Regions from separate parts of the Paenarthrobacter ureafaciens genome, predicted to be linked through region 1. Evidence: riboswitches for the same ligand, from Rfam matches in the RefSeq annotation. Region 1 holds a riboswitch; each other region holds the start of a gene.

Region 1 (5,106 bases):
AACCGCCACTTGAACAACCTCATGTTGCTGGTTGCCTTGGCCGTCATTGGATTCATTGGATCCGTAACGGTTGCCCGCTTCGTGGCCGACAGAAGGGGTCAAAGCAATGAGTCCTGATGCGACAGGCATGGACGCAGTCATTGATGGCGTGACCGCCGTCTTTCTGGTGGTGGGCGCGTTGATGTCCCTGGGCGCCGCTATTGGCTTGCTGCGTTTTCCCGACCTGATGAGCCGCATGCACGCCGCCACCAAGCCCCAGGTCCTGGGGCTGTTCCTGATGCTGGCCTCCATAGGGCTGCAGATGAGGACGTGGTGGGTGTGGCCGGTCCTGCTGGTGGCCTGGATCTTCCAGCTGCTCACCGCGCCAGTCTCCGCGCACATGGTGGGCCGCTCCGCGTACCGCACCAAGCATGGACACCGGGAACTGCTGACCAAGGATGAACTGGAAGCAGTGGTCCAGCGGGCAGCCGAAAGCCAGAAGGAGAACTGACACCCGTTCCCTGCGTACCCTGACGGGTGCCAAGGACGGGTGTCAGCGACGCGTGTCAGGAAACCGGGAACTCCTAGATGATGTCCTGTGACTTCGCGAAGCGGGCAATGGCACGCTGGGTTCCGCGGCTGGTGAGCACCTGGATGAGCGTGCTGACGAAAGCCGACACCAACGCGAAGGTCAGGGCTGAGCGGAGGCTCGTCTCGACGTCGTCGTGGCCTGTGGGCGGCTTGTGGCCTGTGGCCTTTTCCCAACCCTTGTTCACCAGTTTGGTGCCAAGGAAACCCGCGCCGAGGCTCACGCCGGCACCCAGAAGCTTGAAGAAGAAGTTCATGACCTCAGCCTAGCGGCACGGCAGTGGCGGTCGCGTGCGGAAGCCGTGGCATTCAGGGGGACCGCGGTTTACTGCTTGTTCCCGCGTTCCTTCAGGAACGCAGCCATGGAGCCCGGAGGTGACAGGACGGGCCGCACTTGGTGCTCGGCCTGCCACACGGCCTCCACGCTGTGGAACTCCGAGATCTCCTTGAGCAGGAAATAGGTTGGCGGCATGAGCTGAAGCTTGCCCTCTGCCTCGGCCGCCAGGATGCCTTCCACCGGCATCCAGAGTGACTGCCAGGCCTCCGTGGTTTGGTGCTGCGGTTCGGCTCCGGGGGCGGGCCTGGCCACGTAGAAGTAGGTGTCGAAGCGCTTGGGCATGTCCGTGGGCGTCACCCAGTTGGCCCAAGGGCGGAGCTGGGAGGCGTCGAGGGTCAGCCCTGCTTCCTCGAACACTTCGCGGATGGCAGCCGCCAACACCGTGCCGGCTTGCGCATACGGGTCGGAGGCTGCGATCGAGCTCATCGCCCAATCGGCCGCATGCCTTTCCAGCAGTTCGGAGGAGTAGTCCCAGCCCTCCGCGTCCGAGGCATCGACGCGACCGCCGGGGAACACCACCATGCCTGCTGCAAAGTCCATGGAAGAGACCCTGTGCTGGACAAAGGCTTCCAGTCCCGCCGCCGCATCCCGGAGCAGGATCACGCTGGCGGCAAGACGGGGTTCGGCCACGGGGGTGTCCTTGGCTGGCTGTTCTGTCATGGGATGGGCGCCCCTCTTGCTGCTGTGAATCCGGTGTGCTGAACCTGCTGGCCCCATTCTCTCAGGTGTGCAGCGCAGCCGGTCGCGGCTGTGCGCCCGTGAAACAGCAAAAAGGTTTATGACCGGGCCCATAACCCGGCGCACCCCTTCCGGTGTAAACTGGGCACGCCCACAAGGGCAGATTGATAACGACAGGGGAGCGCCGCCGTCGAACCTGCAGGCATGCAGGAGACGCGAGGGCGCTGAGAGTGCGGACAGCCGCAGACCCTCGAACCTGATCCGGTTAGTACCGGCGCAAGGGAGTCGAGCTTCTCAGAGTGTCCGGAACCGGATGGCAGCAGGCCGCCGGGAATACCGGGGAGCACTTTCCCCTCCTGTAACCTCAGGAGGCTAAGAATGACCACGTCAAGCGTGAAGAAGGCCGGCAACAGCTGGCGCGTTGTAGACATTGTGGTGGCGGCGCTGATTGCCATCGCAGGCGGAGTGATCTTCTGGGCCTGGTCCCAGGGCGCCGCACTCGTATCCGTTCCCATGAATGCTGCTTATCCGCCCCTCACCGGCCTGATCGCCGGTGGGTGGATGATCCCGGCCGTGCTGGGCATGCTCATCATCCGCAAACCGGGAGCAGCGCTGTTCTGCGAAGCCGTCGCAGCAACGGGTGAGCTCATCATGGGGTCCCAGTACGGCACCACGGTCCTGATCTCCGGTGTCCTTCAGGGCCTCGGCGCGGAACTGATCTTCGCCGCCTTCCGCTACAAGAAGTTCAACCTCCCGGTGGCCCTCCTCGCGGGTGCCGGGGCAGGACTGTTCTGCGGCCTCAACGATTCCTTCATGCCGTGGGGCTGGAACATCGCCTACGAAGCCGTCGACAAGCTGGCCTACATCGCCTTCACCACCATTTCGGGTGCAATCATCGCCGGGGCACTGTCCTGGGTGGCCACCCGCGGGCTCGCGTCCACGGGCGTCCTGAGCTCCTTCGCGTCCCGGAAAGCCGCGTCAGAGCCAGTCTTCAACTGATGGGACCGGCACAGGTACGGCCCGCCGCCATCTCCGCCAACGGCTGGGGCTGGCGGCATTCCGGCCGGACGGTACCAGCCATCCAGGGGCTGGACCTGCAGATCGAACCCGGGGAACGGGTTCTGCTGCTGGGGCCGTCCGGCGCCGGCAAATCGACGTTCCTGCACGCCCTCGCCGGGGTGCTGGGCGATGAGGAAGACGACGCGGACGAGACCGGTTCCCTCCTCATTGACGGTGCGGCACCTCGCGAACAGCGGGGCCGGGCCGGGCTCATGCAGCAGGACCCGGAAACGCAAGTAGTCCTGTCCCGCGTGGGCGACGACGTCGCTTTCGGCGCCGAGAACCTTGCCGTGCCCCGTGACGACATTTGGGCCCGGGTCCATGAAGCGCTCGACGACGTCGGGTTGCGTACCGCTGCCGGCGACGGCCTCGCGTTGGACCACCCGACGGCGGCTCTTTCCGGCGGACAGAAGCAGCGCCTGGCGCTGGCCGGGATCCTGGCGATGCGGCCGGGGCTGATCCTGCTCGATGAACCAACGGCGAATCTGGACCCGGCCGGCGTGCTGGAAGTCCGGGACGCAGTTCGCCGCTGCCTGGAGAAGACCGGTGCCACGCTGGTGGTTGTAGAACACCGGGTGTCCGTATGGAAGGACTTGGTTGACCGCATCGTGGTCCTCCAGCCGGGCTCGGCCGGTGGCGGAGTGCTGTTGGACGGCCCTCCCGATCAGGTGCTCGCCGAAGCCCGGAGCATGCTCATCACAGCCGGAGTCTGGGTCCCGGGATATGTGCCCCGTACCCGTACCAGGACCACCGCCGAGGGGCCGGCGGAGTTGCTCCTCGCAGCAGAGCACGTGGCCGTTTCCCGCGAAAAGCCCCGACGGAGGGGTTTCAAGAGCATCCCGCCCATCCCGGTCCAAGCCGGTGTGTCCGCTCAGGTGCGGGCAGGACGGGCGTTGACCATCACTGGCCCCAACGGTGCGGGGAAGTCCACCTTTGCGCTCACGATGGCCGGCCTTCTGGCGCCGGTGGCAGGAAAGGTCTCAGCCGCCGTCGAGCTTTCCGAAGGCGCCGGAATCGATCCCTTCAAGTGGAAGGCGGATCAACTGATTTCGCGCATCGGGACGGTGTTCCAGGAGCCCGAGCATCAGTTCGTCACGGGCAAAGTGATGGATGAGTTGATGTTTGGGCCCCGCCACCTCGGCAGGGGTGAGGAGCGGGTGGATGAACTTCTGGAGAGGCTCCGCTTGACGCACTTGGTGGACGCGAATCCCTACACCCTGTCCGGCGGCGAGAAGCGGCGGCTTTCCGTTGCGACCGTCCTTGCCGCCCACCCGCAGGTCCTGGTGCTCGATGAGCCCACCTTCGGGCAGGATGCCAACACCTGGGCGGAACTCGCGTCGTTCCTGTCCGAGTTGCTGGACCAGGGCACGGCCGTTGTGTCCGTCACCCACGACGAGGAATTCAGCGCAGTGCTGGGCGGCATGGAGTTGCGGCTGGACCCGGCCACTGAAGCTGCCAGGCAGGAAGCGGGTGCGGCATGAGGGATGCGCTAAGCCTCACCGGAAACAACGCGGTGCTGACCAAGGCCAACCCCCTGGCGAAGTTCGTTGCGGTGTTCCTTATTTCAATGGTCCTGGCCCTGTCCATCGACTGGGTATCGGCGTCCATCGCCCTTGCCGCCGAACTCGCACTGTTCCCCCTCGCCGGGCTGACCTTGCGGCTCTTGTGGGTGCGGGCGTGGCCGCTCATCATCGCAGCCGCAATCGGCGGGTGGAGCACTGCGATTGTCGCCGCGGACAGCGGGGCCGTACTGCTCGACGTCGGACTGTGGTCCATCAGCGAAGGCTCCCTTGAGTTGGGGCTGGGTTTCATGCTCCGCGGTTTGGCGATCGCCCTTCCGGCGATCCTCCTGATGACCTGCACGGACCCCACGGACCTTGCCGATGCGTTGGCTCAGAAGGCCCGCCTCCCGCACCGGTTCGTGTTGGGATCGTTGGCTGCGATGCGGCTTGTGGGGCTGATGGCGGAGGAATGGCAAACCATCGGCATGGCCCGGCGCGCCCGCGGCGTGGGTTCGCAGGGGAGCCCGGTGCAGCGGCTCAAAGCGACCCTGGGCCAGAGCTTCGGGCTGCTGGTCCAGGCTGTCCGGCGGGCGTCGCGGCTGGCTGTGACCATGGAGGCCCGGGGCTTCGGGGGAGCGCAGCGCACGTGGGCCCGGGAGTCCACCTACTCCTTGCTGGACGTTTGGGTCTTGCTGGGAGGGGTGCTGATTGCCGCCGCTGCCGTGCTGGCCGCTTTGGGCGCCGGGACGTGGAGCTTCGTCTGGCGCTAGGGGTTCAGCGAGTGGATTGCTCCGCTTGGATTTGTTCGAAGCCGGCCCGCGTGAGGAAGCCGAGTTGGGCTTCCTTTTCTTCGAGCTGGATGATCGGACCCAGCTCGAAGCAGGTCGCCTCCAGCCGTCGAAGCGCTTTGGCGTTCCTGGCATCGGGCTCAACTATGATCCGGTCCTTTCCGGGCACCGAGAA
Region 2 (5,106 bases), on a different contig from region 1:
GCTGTCAACAGCGCGAACGCCTTGCCCAGTGCGCCTGGCGCCCTGAACGATTGTAATGCGGTTAAAAGAACAGTGGAGCGGACCTGTTGGCCCGCTCCACCGGTTCAGAAAGTGTTGTTACTCTGCGGCAGCAGCAGCAACGATGTTCACCACGCGACGGCCACGGCGAGTACCGAACTCAACCGCACCGGCTTCGAGGGCGAACAGGGTGTCGTCGCCACCGCGACCGACGCCTGCACCGGGGTGGAAGTGGGTGCCACGCTGGCGAACGATGATTTCGCCTGCGGAAACTACCTGGCCACCGAAACGCTTGACGCCGAGGCGCTGTGCGTTGGAGTCACGACCGTTGCGAGTGGAGCTCGCGCCTTTTTTGTGTGCCATGTGAAATGCCTGCCTCTAAATTTCTGGGGAAACTGAAATCTGAACTACGTAACGGACGTTACGCGATGCTCGTGATCTTGATCTTGGTCAGTTCCTGACGGTGACCCTGGCGCTTCTTGTAGCCGGTCTTGTTCTTGAACTTCTGGATGACAATCTTGGGACCGCGGAGGTCTTCCAGGATCTCAGCCGTGACCTTCACCTTGGCCAGGTCCGCAGCAGCGGAGGTGACCTTGTCGCCGTCAACCAGGAGCAAGGCGGGCAGCTCAAGCGTGCTGCCGGCTCCACCGGGGACGCGGTTCAGAGTTACGTAGTCTCCAACGGAAACCTTTTCTTGGCGGCCGCCTGCGCGGACAATCGCGTACACCACTTGGGTACTCACTTCTCTCGACGTTTCTTACTAAATTTGCGTGCGGAACCCCGAACCGGAATCAGGCCTGGTTCACGCTGTGCCTCAACGCCGTGGACTTCAGATCGAAGCCCGCGAGTCATCCCATGAACAATTCCAAGGGGCATAACCCAAGTGTTGGCGTAAGCACCGAAGATCAAGATTACGCTAGTTTGACCTTCAGCTGCAAATGAGGCCGGGTCCGGAAGCCACCACGTGACGCTTGTCACCAGTAGGAACGGACGTTCCCGGCACCGTGCCCATACAGCTTACAGCCTCTACGTGGCCTTGCCGTTGATTTCCCGTCCGACGCGCGGCGTCCGTGTTACGAATGCAGTCTTGGGGCATCAAAGAACGCGGTCTCGTAGCGGCAGGACTGGACGAAGGCTTCCTTCATGGCAGCCCGCTCACGGCCGGATGCCGCAGCTGCTGCGGCATCCGTGAGAGCAATCGCCTTCCGCGTCGCCTCCGCAAAATCCTCGTCCGCATAGGTCCTCAGCCAATCCGCGTAGGGATGGTTCTCCGGGGAACCGGCTTGGACGAAGTCGGCGTGCAGTTGCTGCCCCACTTCCGCATACAGCCAGTAGCAGGGCAGGACCGCAGCAAGCAGGACGCCGTAGCTTCCCGAAGCAGATGACGCCACCAGATGGTCCACGTAGGCCTTGGTGACTGGGCCGCTCTGCGTCGTCGCTTCACGGCCGCTCAGCCAGTTCCGGTGCAATTCGGATTCCACGTCAAGGCACTGTTGGGAACCCCGGGCCCAGAACAGCTGCTCTTCTTCGGTCGGGGCGAGGGCACCTGCCCGGGCAAGCACCCTGGAATACCCGTTGAGGTAAAGGGCGTCCTGGGCCAGGTAGTAACTGAACTCGGACTCCGGCAACTCCCCGGACCCCAAGTCCCGTATGAAGGCAAGCCCTTGGATGGCTTCCAGCTCCACGGCGGCTTCCTTCCACAGGAGGGCAGCGAAGGCCCCGGGCCGGGATGATTCCCGGAGATGGTGGAAATGGTGGATCGGACCGCTCCCCTGGCCCACTTCAAGATCGTCAGCCCTCATCAGAGCCTCGCGCAACCAGGGCTTGACTTCCCGCAGGGACGCCTCCCAATCTCCTGTTCTTGCCTGGACAGTGGCCAGGGCCGAGGACAACGAGCAGCCAGTGCCGTGGCTGTTCCGTGTCTGAACACGCGGTCCCCCGACTTCGATCACGTCCTGACGCAGCAAACCGCTGGTGTTGATGAGCGCATCCGGACACTGCGCCCCCGGCAAGTGGCCTCCCTTGACCAGCACCGTATTGCCGCACTCCCCGGCCAACCGTTTGCCCTGGTCCAGCGCCGCAGGCCAGTCCTCCGCTTCGGGTTCCCCCAGCAGCATGGCCAGTTCCGGAAGGTTGGGTGTAATGAGGTCCGCCATCGGCAGAAGGTCACGCAAGGCTGCCTCGGCTGATTCCCGCAGCAACCGGTCACCGCTGGTGGCCACCATCACCGGGTCCAGGACCACGACGGCGGGACGTACCTTGGCAAGCCAGGTCCGGACCTCGTTGATGACGGCGGCATCACCGAGCATCCCGATCTTCACGGCGTCGATAGCGACGTCGCTGCTGACGGTTTCCAACTGCTGGCGGAGGAATTCCACCGGCGGCACATGCACACCGCTGACGCCCCGCGTGTTCTGGGCCGTCAGCGCGGTGATGGCGGCCATACCGTAGCCGCCGTGCGCAGCAATGCTTTTAAGGTCCGCTTGGATCCCCGCCCCGCCGGAGGGGTCCGAACCAGCAATGCTCAACACCCTCGGATGTGTACGGATGACCGCTGGCAACGGATAAACAGCAGAAGACGACATTGAAGTCATGGAGACATCCCTTCGCCGGTGCTAACCGGACAGGTTCAACGGGTCTGGATCTCAGCCCGGCCCAATGCCCGGCACCCCGTGTCAGTGTCCTAGCCTAGCCCGGAAGCCCCTCACGCCGGGAACCCCGGCGGCTAACGGCCTGGATATGACCCCAGCGGGCGGATGATGACCCGTTGCACGACGAAGGCCGCACAGCATGCGCTGCGCGGCCTTCGTTCCACCTGTGTCTTCAGTGCCTGTTTACAGCTCCGACGCCGGAACACCCACCCCCAGGATGATCGGCTCCGATGCTGCAGTTGGCTTCTTTGCCGGCTCAGCCGGCGCCTTCGCTTCGTGCGAGGTCCCGCCACCTGTGGCGGCCCGAACGTCGTGGTGCTCAACGTTGGTCTCGTTGGCAGCGCCCTGGGCCCTGCTGGCGCTGCGGTTCCGCCTGCCGCGCCGGCCACGGGCGCCGGACCGGGACTCCACGGGTTCGGTACCAGCGGACGTGACTGCCAAGGGGTCGGCGCTCCCGGGAGCCTCAGCAGATTCAACATTCCCGGGCGCGTCCTGCCCAGACCCGGCAACCTCAGACCCGGGGACAACCTCAGGTGTGCCACCCAAGTGCGAGAAGGCCTCAGCCAGCAGATCCAGGCTCATGGCAGGTTTCTTGGCAGGTTCGTCGTGATGCTCCACGAAGGGCAGAGCCACTTCCTCTCCGCCGAAGCGCAGTACCGGAGCCGGACGGCCCTCCCTGGCCGCAGTTTCTGCCGGGGTGGAGCCCTGCGTCTGCCCGCCCTGCTCAGGGGCCTGGGCGGCATCCCCTTGGGCAGGAGCCGACTGCGCAGGAGCCTTCCGGGCAGGATCCGCCTGGGCGGGACCCGACTGGCCTGCTTCCGCCTTGCCGGCGGCGCGTGCTGCTTCCTCGGCGCGGTGCACCTCGTCATCGTGCAGGTGTGCAGCGTGCGCAGCAGCGGCGATCGTCGCCAATGCGGCCCGGGTAGCCTCTGCCTTGGCTTTCTGGGCGGGATCCACGGACTCAGCCGGAGCGGGTGCCGTCGGGGCAGCGGCCGGCTGGACCGGCGTCGTAGCTTCCGGTGCCTGGTTGCCCCCCTTGCCGCGGCGACGCTTACGCTCACTGCGCTGGGACGGCTGCTGTGCTTCGGTGTGGGACCGGTGCTGCTCGGCAGCCACCACATTCGCGCGGCGGTGCTCCACGGGCTCGTCGTGCGTTACCACGCCGCGGCCGGCACAGTGCTCGCATTGCTCACCGAAGACCTCCAGCAAGCCTGTGCCCATGCGCTTGCGCGTCATCTGGACGAGGCCCAGGGACGTCACCTCCGCCACCTGGTGCTTGGTGCGGTCGCGGCCAAGGCACTCCACCAGCCGGCGCAGCACCAAGTCCCTGTTGGACTCCAGGACCATATCGATGAAGTCGATGACGATGATGCCGCCGATGTCACGGAGGCGGAGCTGGCGAACTACCTCTTCGGCCGCTTCCAGATTGTTCTTGGTGACGGTCTCTTCCAAGTTGCCGCCGCTGCCGGTGAACTTGCCGGTGTTGACGTCCACGACAGTCATGGCCTCGGTACGGTCGATCACCAAAGAGCCGCCGGACGGCAGGAAAACCTTGCGTTCCAGAGCCTTGTGGATTTGTTCGTCAATGCGCCAGGCAGCAAAGATGTCCTGGTCCTTGGTCCACTTTTCCAAGCGACCCACCAGGTCAGGTGCAACGTACGTAACGTAGGCCTCAATGGTGTCCCAGGCTTCGTCGCCGGAAACAATCAGCTTGGAGAAGTCTTCGTTGAAGACGTCCCGAACCACCTTGATGGTGAGGTCCGGTTCGCCGTACAGCAGCTCCGGTGCGAGCACCTTGGTTGAGGACGCCTGGCTCTCGATGCCTTCCCACTGCGCCCGGAGGCGGTTGATGTCGTGGGTCAGTTCCTCTTCCGACGCGCCTTCGGCGGCCGTGCGGACAATAACGCCTGCGTTCTCCGGCAAACGGTCCTTGAGGATCCGCTTGAGGCGGTTCCGTTCGACGTCGGGCAGTTTCCGGGAGATTCCGGTCATGGAACCGCCCGGAACATAGACGAGGTAGCGGCCAGGCAGGGAGATCTGGCTGGTCAGGCGCGCACCCTTATGACCCACGGGGTCCTTGGTGACCTGCACCAGGACGGAGTCTCCGGACTTGAGCGCGTTCTCGATCCGGCGCGGTTGGCCCTCAAGGTTCACCGCGTCCCAGTTCACCTCGCCGGCATAGAGCACCGCATTGCGGCCGCGTCCAATGTCGACGAACGCTGCCTCCATGGACGGCAGGACGTTCTGTACTTTGCCCAGGTAGACGTTTCCGATGAGGGAGTCCTGCTGGGTCTTGGAAACAAAGTGTTCAGCCAGCACGCCGTCTTCCAGGACGCCGATCTGGATTCTGTCATCGCGCTGGCGGACGATCATCTGGCGGTCGACGGACTCACGACGCGCCAGGAACTCGGCCTCGGTGATGACCTGGCGGCGGCGA
Region 3 (5,106 bases), on a different contig from region 1:
GTTTGGCGCTTGAAGTGCAGTAAGGAGCGCTCATCAGGGGCCGGCATGGTCCGCAGGATGCCCACCTTGCCGTCGAGCATCAATTGGGCCGCAGCCATTCCGGTCATCAGGGACATCTGGGCGTTCCAGTCCTCGATCGGCAGCGAGGGAGCAGCCACGATCCGGTAGTCGCCGTCGGTGACCTGGACGATCTCCTGTTCTGGCATGTTCAGGCTCGCCCCGCCGCGTTTGCGCTCGAGTTCGACCCGCTTCAGGCCCACTTCCTTCAGGAGCATGAGGACCTCGGGGGCGGTTCCCGCATCGATCTGCTTCTGTGCACCCTTGTAGCTGAGCTTTGCACGGCTGCGAACGGTGGCCCGCTCCACGGACATGGAGACCACTTCCGCGTTGTGGTCGAGGTCGAAGTCCCACACGAAGGCGCTGCATTCCTGCTCTGCCAGGAGGCTCCCGGCTTGCTCGCTGATGACCTCCGGATGCAGCGGGACCCTTCCGTCCGGTGCGTAGAACGTTTGCCCGCGCCGCCGCGTTTCGGCGTCCAAGGCTCCGCCGGGGGCCACGAAGGACGGCACGTCGGCAATTGCGTACAGGACCTTGTAACCGGCATCGTTACGCTGAATGAACAGCGCTTGGTCCAGATCGGTGGAAGTCGCGGGGTCTATGGTCACGAACGGCACGTCCAGCAGGCTGCGGGGCGGCAATTGCAGGTTTTGAACCGCCTGGCGCGCTTCATGCTCGGCGTCGGCAGGGTAGTCGCCGGGTAGTTCCAGCTCGCTCCTCAAGGCAGCCAGGGAGGCAGCGAGCCGGTCGGAAGAATCGTCGACGTTGGGCGCTATCCGATGATGTGACACGAAAGTCAGACTAGCCCGAAAACGGCGGATAGTCTTGGACCATGGGCACGTCCACTCCTGGCGGAATTCCCGCGGACGTTCTCCCGGCAGAGCTGCTGGGAGCCATGGCCTATGGCGAATTGTCAGCGTTCGGGCGGTTGTCCGCGGACTCCCGCTTCGCTCCTACCCTCCGGGACCGGGCTACCTTTGCCAAGATCGCGGTCGGTGCATTCGGCAACTATGCGTTGATCAGCGGCCGGCTTACCGAGATGGGGCGGGACCCCGAGGACGCCATGCTTCGCTTCCAGCCGTCATTCGATCACTTCCACGAACGCACCCCGCCAGGGGACTGGTACGAGTCTGTTCTGAAGGCGTACATCATCGACACGGTGTCCTCGGACTTCTACAGGACGGTGTCCGCCTTCCTGGATGCCGGGACACAGCAATTCGTCCGGAAAGTCGCTTCTGCGGACCAAGCCACCGAGGCGTTGCGCATCCTCCTCATGCGGGCCCTGAGGGACGATCCCAGGTTGGCTTCGCGCCTTGCCCTATGGGGCCGAAGGCTGGTGGGTGAGGCCCTCACCCAGGTGCAACGGGTGGCGTTGGAGCACCCGGACCTGCGTGCCGTACTTCATGACGGACAGGCCAAGGCGGAGGTAGGCCGGTTGACGGCGGAACTCGCCGATCACCACGGCCGCCGGATGACGGGCCTCGGACTGGCTGCCTAGGCGTCCAGGGCTTCGAGCAGCGACTTGGCCGCCGCCGTCGGGTCTTCTGCTTCGGTGATGGCGCGGACTACGACGATGCGGCTGGCTCCTGCCGCAACCACCTGCTCCACATTCGAAAGATCGATCCCGCCAATGGCAAACCAGGGAAGGGCGGATCCTGCGCGTTCCACAGCTTCGGCGGCATATGTGACCAAGCCCAGGCCTACTGGCGTCCGGCCCGGTTTGGTGGGTGTGGTCCAGAGGGGACCGACGCAGAAGTAGTCCAGTCCTGCACTGCCCGACGAAGCCGCAATGGCCGCGTCCACCTGATCAGGCCCATGCGTGGAGAGACCTATGGCGGTGGTGTCCCCGAGCAGCTGCCGGGCCACGGGCAGCGGAAGGTCCTTTTGGCCCACGTGGAACACGGGAGCCCCGGAAACACGGGCGATATCAGCCCGGTCGTTGACCGCCCACAGCTTGGAATGCCGGGCGGCAACTTTGTTCAGGACCTCGAGCAGCTCCAGTTCCTCGGCGGCCTCAAGGGTCTTGTCACGGAGCTGGATGATGTCCACGCCGCCTTCGAACGCGGCGTCCACAAAGTCTTCGAAATCGCCTTGCCGCCGGCGGGCATCGGTGCACAGGTAGAGGCGGGCGTCGGTGAGGAGATCAGGCTGGGTCATGGAAACCAGAGTAGTTCCTCTAAACTGGGCACGTACTGCGGGAGCCGTGACAGCGTCATATGACCGTCCGGCTGAGAGGGCTTCAGAGCCGACCGCTTGACCTGATCCGGCTAATACCGGCGTAGGGAAGGAAACCAATGGCAGAAGCCATCGAAGCAGACGTTGCCGTCATCGGCGCAGGCGTAGTCGGCCTGGGCATCGCCCACCGGATCCGGGCCACAGGCCGTTCCGTGGCCCTCATCGATCCGAACCCTGCCAGTGGAGCAACCTTTGCAGCGGCCGGGATGCTGGCCCCCGTGAGCGAACTCCACTACCAGGAAGAAGATCTCCTGGAACTGATGCTCGAATCGTCCAGGCTATGGCCAACGTTCGTGTCCGGATTGTCCGGTACCGGCGTCACCACCGGCTACAGCACGACGTCGACGCTCGCGGTGGGTGCCGACGCCGCCGATCGACGGGCGCTCGCCGATCTGCGCTCCGTGCAACAGGCGGCGGGGCTCACAGTGGAGCCGTTGATGCTGCGGGACGCGCGGCAGCGCGAGCCGCTGCTCAGCCCCGGAATTTCATGCGCTTTCGATATCCCGGCCGACCACCAAGTGGACCCCCGCCGGCTGGCGGAGTGCATACTCGCCGGATTGGCCGCGCACACCCCGTCGGATGCCACATGGGTCCCGGGCGCGAGCAGCGGGTTCCAGCTGGCAGCGGAGGCCCGGCGGCTGCTGTGGGAGGGTGACCGCGTTGTGGGCGCTGAACTCTCCACCGGCCAAGTGGTAGCGGCAAGGGAAACCGTGCTGGCCAATGGCTTGGCGGCTGCGGCGACCGGCGGACTTCCTGAGGACCTGCACCTGCCGCTCAGGCCGGTTTACGGAGACATCCTCAGGCTCCGGGTACCGGAGGACCTGCGGCCGTTGCTGACCTCCACAGTCCGCGGAATGGTGCGGGGAGTGCCGGTATACATCGTGCCCCGCGAGGACGGGACCGTGGTGATCGGGGCAACCCAACGCGAGGACGGGCTCTCGACGGGATCGAATGCGGTGTCTGCCGGCGGCGTGTACCAGCTGCTTCGGGACGCCCAGATCCTGGTCCCCGCAGTCGGTGAGCTGGAGCTCATCGAAGTGACAGCCCGTGCACGGCCGGGCACCCCTGACAACGCTCCGCTCCTGGGGCGGGTGGGCGCGGCGGACGGCGCCCTCCGGGGCCTGATCATAGCCACGGGTTTCTTCCGCCACGGCGTACTCCTGACCCCCATAGCCGCACAGATCGTGGCCGGCTTGCTCGACGGTTCCGCGGATGACCGGTGGGTCCGGTTCCGTCCGGATCGTTTTTCTCCGCAAGGCGCCCTCGCCGGGCGCGGCATTCCAACACCATCCATCGCTTCCACCAAGGAAACAGCATGAACATCACACTCAATGGGGCCCGGCACACCGTGGCCGATGGCGCATCCGTCAGCACCCTGGTCACGTCCGTTACCGGACGCGCCCTCGACCCGAGCGGACAGGCGGCCGACGGCGGCAAGCTGGGTGTCGCCGTCGCGCGCAATGCGGAGGTGGTCCCGCGTAGCCAGTGGGCAGCAACGAACCTCGCCGACGGCGATGAACTCGAACTCGTTACCGCAGTCCAGGGAGGCTGAGCATGACCATCCTCAACACCGAAACGACTACTGACACGCTGGAAATCGACGGTGTCGCCTTCAGTTCGCGGCTCATCATGGGCACCGGTGGCGCCCCGAGCCTGGACGGTTTGGGGGCGGCCCTGGTGGCTTCCGGCACGGAGCTCACCACGGTAGCCATGCGCCGCTACTCGCCGGCCGAGACGGGCTCGCTGTTCCAGTTGCTGGTGGACAACAACATCCGGGTGCTGCCCAACACGGCAGGTTGTTTCACTGCCAAGGACGCTGTCCTTACCGCGGAGCTGGCCCGCGAGGCGCTGGAGACCGATTGGGTGAAGCTGGAAGTCATCGCGGACGAACACACGCTGTTGCCGGACGCGGTTGAACTCGTCGACGCCACTGAACAACTGGTCAATCGGGGTTTCAAAGTCTTCGCATACACCAACGACGACCCCGTGTTGGCACTGCGACTGGAAAACCTCGGCGCCACTGCGGTCATGCCCCTCGGAGCACCGATCGGGACCGGTCTGGGCATCCTCAACCCGCACAACATTGAAGTCATTGTGTCCCGTGCCTCCGTGCCTGTTGTCCTGGACGCAGGCATCGGAACTGCTTCCGATGCGGCACTGGCCATGGAGCTCGGTTGCGACGCTGTCCTCCTGGCCACAGCGGTGACGCGTGCCCAGAACCCTGTCCAGATGGGTGAGGCATTCATGCACGCCGTCAAGGCAGGCAGGCTGGCCAGGCTGGCAGGCCGCATTCCACGGAGGGAACACGCGCTGGCATCATCGGCGATGGAGGGCCGGGCAGAGTTCCTCTGAGCCCGTACCAACCTGCGACGGCAGGTACTGCTGACAACTGTGGCCACCACCCCATGCGGGTGGTGGCCACAGTTCTTAGTCGCCCGGTTGAGCCGGGAAGGTGCTACAGGCGGAGTGCTTTGGTGAGCGCTTCAGTGTCCCGCACGGTCCGGGTCCTGCCAAGGAACACCGCGACGCCTGCCGCAGCTGCCGTGCCAAGGACGATCGGCAAGACCCACGGAATCCAGGTCAGCCCCGGCTGGTAGCCGAAGCCGGCGGCAATGAAGGCGATCCAGCTGAGGGCGCCGACTCCGAGGGATACTCCCGCGGGGACGGCAATGCCGTACTTGCCATGCCGTTTGTCGTTTGCCCACACCAGGAAGCCGGTAGCGACGGTAACGAACACCATCACGACGAGGGAAAGCATGGGGTCTCCTTAGCGTTGCGGGCGTTCTGGATCAGAGTGCGCCGAAGCCCACGCGA

Evidence for each region. Region 1 has a riboswitch for thiamine pyrophosphate ahead of AUR_RS07680 (ECF transporter S component). Riboswitches for the same ligand answer to the same signal wherever they lie in the genome.
Region 2: another riboswitch for thiamine pyrophosphate. It lies ahead of thiD (bifunctional hydroxymethylpyrimidine kinase/phosphomethylpyrimidine kinase); the one in region 1 lies ahead of AUR_RS07680 (ECF transporter S component).
Region 3: another riboswitch for thiamine pyrophosphate. It lies ahead of thiO (glycine oxidase ThiO); the one in region 1 lies ahead of AUR_RS07680 (ECF transporter S component).

What each region holds. Positions count from the first base shown of each region.
Region 1 covers NZ_SBHM01000007.1:746,178-751,283, reverse strand. The annotation lists gene AUR_RS07700 (MrpF/PhaF family protein) at 1-117, shown strand, start outside; gene mnhG (monovalent cation/H(+) antiporter subunit G) at 107-490, shown strand; gene AUR_RS07690 (DUF4235 domain-containing protein) at 564-824, opposite strand; gene AUR_RS07685 (NUDIX hydrolase) at 893-1,564, opposite strand; TPP riboswitch at 1,748-1,883, shown strand; gene AUR_RS07680 (ECF transporter S component) at 1,961-2,581, shown strand; gene AUR_RS07675 (ABC transporter ATP-binding protein) at 2,581-4,122, shown strand; gene AUR_RS07670 (energy-coupling factor transporter transmembrane component T family protein) at 4,119-4,913, shown strand; gene AUR_RS07665 (GNAT family N-acetyltransferase) at 4,918-5,106, opposite strand, start outside.
Region 2 covers NZ_SBHM01000006.1:255,482-260,587, forward strand. The annotation lists gene rpmA (50S ribosomal protein L27) at 118-381, opposite strand; gene rplU (50S ribosomal protein L21) at 440-748, opposite strand; gene thiD (bifunctional hydroxymethylpyrimidine kinase/phosphomethylpyrimidine kinase) at 1,092-2,612, opposite strand; TPP riboswitch at 2,603-2,701, opposite strand; gene AUR_RS02285 (ribonuclease E/G) at 2,853-5,106, opposite strand, start outside.
Region 3 covers NZ_SBHM01000006.1:675,227-680,332, reverse strand. The annotation lists gene AUR_RS04190 (RNB domain-containing ribonuclease) at 1-848, opposite strand, end outside; gene AUR_RS04185 (ferritin-like fold-containing protein) at 890-1,555, shown strand; gene thiE (thiamine phosphate synthase) at 1,552-2,214, opposite strand; TPP riboswitch at 2,242-2,359, shown strand; gene thiO (glycine oxidase ThiO) at 2,352-3,611, shown strand; gene thiS (sulfur carrier protein ThiS) at 3,608-3,844, shown strand; gene AUR_RS04165 (thiazole synthase) at 3,847-4,644, shown strand; gene AUR_RS04160 (hypothetical protein) at 4,748-5,050, opposite strand; gene AUR_RS04155 (DUF3107 domain-containing protein) at 5,082-5,106, opposite strand, start outside.